DNA from 2 places in the Streptomyces sp. NPDC002588 genome. Region 1 is predicted to be linked to the other one. Evidence: predicted binding sites of a transcription regulator. Region 1 holds the regulator's gene; the other holds the start of a gene.
The links. Region 1 encodes HspR, which represses chaperone genes until heat shock. Its sites were predicted from a motif close to TTGAGNNNNNNNNNCTCAA; they were not measured.
Positions count from the first base shown of each region.

Region 1 (3,004 bases):
TCCACCGCCCGGTGGCCGGGCAGAGCCACGCCTGGATCGAGTACTGGGCGGGCGACTGGCACGGCTACGACCCCACGAACCGGACCCGTGCCGACGAGTCCCACGTGGTGGTCGGCCGGGGCCGCGACTACGACGACGTCACCCCGCACAAGGGCATCTACCGGGGGGTCGCCGGGGGCCCGCCGGAAGTGACGGTGGAGTTCACCCGGGTGGCCTGAGGGCCGGTCCGGGGGGCGGCTCCGGCGACGGACCGCCCCTCCCGCAACCGCGTCCGGGCCGCGTCGGGGCTACTTCAGCTTGATGGCGTCGCAGGCGGCCTGGTACGCGGGGGTGCAGATCTGGGACACCTTGTAGATGCCGTCCGCGATGATGGTCGTCTTGATGTTGGTCTTGGTCAGCGCGACCACGGTCACCAGCTTGGCCGGGATGTCCTTCTGGGTCGCGCTGTCGACCTTGTCCCGGGTGAGCGCCTCGAACTGCAGCTCACGGCCCTGGACCTTGGCGACGGCCGCCTCCGCGGCCGTCTGGCCCAGGGTGGGGTACGGCTTGTAGACGGTCATGTACTGCTCGCCGGTGACGATCCGCTGCACGGCCGGCAGCTCGGCGTCCTGCCCGGTGATCGGCGGCAGGTCGCTGTCGCTCATGCCCGCCGCCTTCATGGCCTTGATGGCCCCGCCGGCCATGGCGTCGTTGGCGGAGTACACGGCCGCGATGTTGTTCTTGCCGAGCTTCGCGAGCGCGTCGGCCATGTGCTGCTGGGCGATCTTCGGGTCCCACGCGTCGGTGTCGTAGTCCGCCGAGATCGTCACCCGGCCCTTGAGCTCGTTGAGCGCGCCCGCCTTGAACTGCGCGGCGTTGGGGTCGGTGGGCGAGCCGTTGATCATGACGATCTTGTCGGCGGTGCTGGCCGAGCCCAGCGCCTCGGTGATGGAACGGCCCTGCACCTCGCCGACGAGCTCGTTGTCGAAGGAGACGTACGCGTCGATCGGGCCCTCGGCGAGACGGTCGTAGGCGATGACCGGGATGCCCGCCTCCTTGGCCTTCTTCACCATGGGGACGATCGCCTTGGAGTCGACGGCGTCGAGCACGATGCAGTCGACCTTCTCGTCGATCATCTTCTGCATCTGGATGTTCTGCGTCTTGGTCTTGCCCTTGGCGTTGGCGTACTCGGTCTTGCCCTTGTTGCTGGTCAGCGACGCGACGGTCGACTTGATGTAGGGGTAGTCGAACTCCGCGTACCGGGTGTTCGTCGCCTCCGGCATCAGAACGCCGATGGTGATGTCGTTGCTGCGGGTCGGTGTCGCGCTGCTGCTGTCCCCCGAGGCCCCGAACATTCCGCATCCCGCGAGCGAGAGGGACATCGTGGAGGCGACCACAGCTATGGCGATACGACGCATTCGGGGGCTCACTTCAGGTGTGTTCCGGACCTGGGTGCGACAGATTGACCCAGATCTGAAAAGACAACGCGGCGGCGGCCACCGGCGTCAAGCGGAACCACTTAACGAAGTAGCAACATCACGCTCCGTTTGGTGGCGGAGAACGCATGGAGATGTAGCGGAGATCGAGCGGAACCGCATCCAAACACTCCTTACGGACCCTCCATCCGGAGGAGTTCCGGAAATCCGGACCCGGCGGCACCCCTCACGGCCGGCACCACCCGGCCGGCACCCCGGCCCGAGGCATGTGCGCAGGGGCCCGGAGAATCCCCCGGGCCCCTGCGCAACGATGCGTGTCCGTCGGTCAGTCCGACGGCTGCTGCCGCTTGGGCCGCCACACCACCAGCGCGCTCGTCTGCTGGACCTCCTGGTACGGGACCAGGTCGCGGCGGTAGGAGGCGTGGACCGCCGCCTCGCGCTGCTGCATCGCCGCGGCCGCGCCGTCCAGGGCGTCCTGGAGTTCCGCGACGCGGGACTGGAGGGCCGCCACCTGGTTCTCCAGCTCGATGATGCGCTTGATGCCGGCCAGGTTGATGCCCTCGTCCTGCGACAACTGCTGCACGGTGCGCAGCAGTTCGATGTCGCGGGCCGAGTAGCGGCGGCCCCGGCCGGCGGTGCGGTCGGGGGATACCAGGCCCAGGCGGTCGTACTGACGCAGGGTCTGCGGGTGCAGGCCGGAGAGCTGGGCCGCCACCGAGATGACGTAGACCGGGGTCTCCTCGGTCAGTTCATACGGGTTACGCCGCCGGCCGTCCATCACTCTCAAGCTCCCTTCGCGGCCTCGAAGAGGTCCGCCCGCGGGTCCTCGTCCACGGTCGCCTCGCGATACGCCTCGAGCGCTTCACGAGCATTCCCCGACAGGTCCTTCGGCACACTCACCTCGACGGTGACCAGCAGGTCGCCGCGGGTGCCGTCCTTGCGGACCGCGCCCTTGCCCCGCGCCCGCATGGTGCGGCCGTTGGGGGTGCCGGGCGGCAGCTTCAGGGTGAGGGGCGGGCCCCCGAGGGTGGGGACCTTGACCTCCCCGCCCAGGGCCGCCTCGGTGAAGGTCACCGGGACCGTCACCGTCAGGTTGTCGTCCTTGCGGCCGAAGACAGGGTGGGCTCCGACGTGGACCACGACGTAGAGGTCGCCGGCGGGACCGCCCCGCTCGCCGGGGGCGCCCTTGCCGCGCAGCCGGATGCGCTGCCCGTCCGTCACCCCGGCCGGGATGCGGACCTGCATCGTCCTGGACGACTTGGCCCGGCCGCTGCCCTTGCAGTCCAGGCAGGGGTGCTCGGCGATCAGGCCGCGGCCCTTGCAGTCCGGGCAGGGGTCGGTGAGGGAGAAGCCTCCGCCGGAGCCGCGCGCGACCTGGCCCGTGCCGACGCAGGTCGGGCACACACGCGGTGTGCCGTTCTTGTCGCCGGTGCCGGAGCAGGCCTTGCACGGGGACTGCGAGGACATCCGCAGCGGGACCGTGGCGCCCTCGATGGCCTCGGTGAAGGTCAGGGTGACCTCGGTGTCGATGTCCTGGCCGCGCCGCGGCTGGGTGCGGGTCGTGCCGGCGCCGCCGCGGTTGAACAGGC
Region 1 covers NZ_JBEOWF010000020.1:67,486-70,489, reverse strand. The annotation lists gene ABT057_RS23565 (transglutaminase family protein) at 1-218, shown strand, start outside; gene ABT057_RS23560 (sugar ABC transporter substrate-binding protein) at 288-1,397, opposite strand; gene ABT057_RS23555 (heat shock protein transcriptional repressor HspR) at 1,741-2,193, opposite strand; gene dnaJ (molecular chaperone DnaJ) at 2,199-3,004, opposite strand, start outside.

Region 2 (3,004 bases), on a different contig from region 1:
ACGGCGGTGGCCGCGGATCTCGGCCTCGTCACGGACGCCGCCGAGGGCGACGCGGACGAACTTGCGGCCCATCGCGTGGGCGACGGACTCGCCGAGCGAGGTCTTGCCGACTCCGGGCGGGCCGACCAGCGCGAGCACGGCACCGCCGCGCCGGCCGCCGACGACCCCGAGACCGCGCTCGCTGCGGCGCTTGCGCACGGCCAGGTACTCGGTGATGCGCTCCTTCACGTCCTCCAGGCCCGAGTGCTCGGCGTCGAGGACGGCCTTGGCGCCCTGGATGTCGTACCGGTCCTCGGTCCGCTCGTTCCACGGCAGTTCGAGGACGGTGTCCAGCCAGGTGCGGATCCAGGAGCCCTCGGGCGACTGGTCGCTGGACCGCTCCAGCTTGTCGACCTCCTTGAGGGCGGCCTCGCGGACCTTCTCCGGCAGGTCGGCGGCCTCGACGCGGGAGCGGTAGTCGTCGGACTCCTCGCCCTCCTGCTCGCCGTTGAGGTCACGCAGCTCCTTGCGCACGGCCTCCAGCTGGCGCCGCAGCAGGAACTCGCGCTGCTGCTTGTCGACGCCTTCCTGGACGTCCTTGGCGATGGTCTCGGCGACGTCCTGCTCGGCGAGGTGGTCGCGCAGCTGCTGGGTGGCGAGCTTCAGGCGGGCCACCGGGTCGGCGGTCTCCAGGAGCTCCACCTTCTGCTCGGTGGTCAGGAACGGCGAGTAGCCGGAGTTGTCGGCGAGCGCGGAGACGTCGTCGATGGCCTGCACGCGGTCCACGACCTGCCAGGCGGCGCGCTTGCGCAGCCAGGCGGTGGCCAGGGCCTTGTACTCCTTGACGAGTTCGGCGACATGACCGGGCAGCGGCTCGGGCACGGTCTGGTCGATCCGTGTCCCCTCCACCCACAGGGCGGCGCCCGGTCCGGTCGTCCCGGCGCCGATCTGCACCCGGCCCCGGCCGCGGATCAGCGCGCCCGGGTCGCCGTCGGCCAGCCGGCCGACCTGCTCGATCGTGCCGAGCACGCCGGTGCTCGCGTATGTCCCGTCGATCCGGGGCACCAGCAGCACCCTGGGCTTTCCGGGCTCGGACCGCGCGGCGGCCTGGGCGGCCTCCACGGCGGCACGTACGTCGGTGTCGTTGAGGTCCAGCGGGACCACCATGCCGGGGAGCACGACCTCGTCGTCGAGAGGCAGTACGGGCAGAGTGAGCGGTGCGGACGTCGAAGCCATGATCTCCCCTTCGGCAGTCAAGTTGAGCTATGCCGACTCAATGCACATGAGCCCCTGAATGTTCCCCGGCATGCGGCACGTTCGCTGTGGGCGATCACGACCGCCCTGGACGGGTGAACCTCGAGGAGTGCCGACCGCGGAGCGTCAGCCGCGCCTCAGCGGCTCCGGTGTCGTGCAGCCGGTCGTGCGCGGGGGCGGTCGGGGGCGTGTCCGCGGGAGCGTGCGACCCGGCGCACGTTCCCACTTCCGCCTCTTTTCCCTCTCCCCGCCCACTTCCGGCATTCGCCCCGAAGCCGCCCCGCGCCGCGACCACAATGCGCATATGACCGATGACTGGAAGCGACGGCTCGACGCCCTGCACGCGGAGCTGGTGCTCCGGGACGACCCCATCGCCTGGGTGACGGAGGCGGACGCCGTGGAGGCCTCCCGGCGCTACCCGCACATCGCGTTGCGCGGGCCCGTCTTCGGTGTCGCCGCCCAGGACCCGGCCGGGTCCGCGGGGGGCTGGCGGCTGCTGAAGCCGGTCGTGGACGGCATGCCCCAGCAGGCCAGGGACGGGCTCAACTCCCACCTGTGGTTCACGGCGAAGGACGGCACCGACGACCCGGCCGCCCGGCGTGCGCTGCTCGCGGCCGTCTCGGTCCTGGAGCGTCACCCCGCGGACGAGGTGGAGGCGCTCGGGGTGCGCTACCGCGTCGTACGCGGCGACGAGTTCGCGCGGACCGGCGACGACGGTCTGGAGCCGCCCCGGCCCACCGACCCGGAGCCGGTGTCCCCTTCCTGGGAGGAGCGCGGCACCGCCCGCTCGCCCGACGTGGGCTTCGTGCTCGACCCCGGCCGGGACGAGGGGCCGATGGCGGGCGCCCTGCGGCTGGGACTGCGCGAGTTCGTGTACACCGGCGCCCGCTTCCCGGCCGACGTACGGGCGGACTCCGCGCGCGCGGCCGGCACGCACCCGGACGTGGTCCGGCTGCCGGTCGGCTTCGCGGTGGCCGAACGCGGGGACGACGGATGGACGCCCTCCGGCTCGCTCCATCCGACCCCGCACGAAGCCCGGCGCTCGCTGTACGACGGGATGTCCCGCGTGTGGGCGATGCTGTACCGCTACGACGACCGCCGCAAGGCCCGTTACGCCCGGGCCGCCGAGGAATTCCGGGCGGCCGGCCGCGCCGACGAGGTGAGGGTGGAGAACCGCCTGTTCCGGGTCTGCCGCGTGGAACGCATGATCCGCATGGGCCCGGACGGCCCCGAGCCGCCCCGCCCCTCGGACGTCGACGAGTACGGCCCCATGAAGATCCACCCGACCCTGCGGGAGGACGGCACCGTCCGCTACGACGACTGACGGCCCGCTGCGGCAGCGGCCGCGTCCCGGTGGGCCCGGCTCCAGCGCCGTACCCACGGCCAGGCCGCGACGCCGGTGGCCAGCGCGATCAGATGTCCCCAGTTGGTCATGGGGTCCGTGAACCCGATCAGGTCCTGCAGGAGCATCCCGCCGAACGCGGCGAGCAGCGGCCACCGCAGCCAGGGCCGCAGCAGGCCCGCGAGGGCGCCCACGCTCGTGGCGACGCCGAAGCTGATGCCGTAGTCGAGGCGGTGCAGCGAACTGTCCGGCAGATGGCCCGCCAGGACGGCCAGACCCACCGGGCCCTCGGTCGCGAGGGTGGCCAGGACGTGCCCGAGCAGGAAGACGACGGCCGTGCGGGCGGCCCCGACGCGCCGCTCCAGCGCGGTCAGGACGATCAGGAAGCCGAGCGTGAACGGCGAGGCGAAGCCGCCCGCCACCCACAGG
Region 2 covers NZ_JBEOWF010000015.1:166,038-169,041, forward strand. The annotation lists gene lon (endopeptidase La) at 1-1,215, opposite strand, end outside; gene ABT057_RS19410 (DUF5954 family protein) at 1,538-2,557, shown strand; gene ABT057_RS19415 (rhomboid-like protein) at 2,545-3,004, opposite strand, start outside.
Region 2: the regulator HspR is predicted to act here: its motif matches at 1,238-1,256, upstream of lon (endopeptidase La).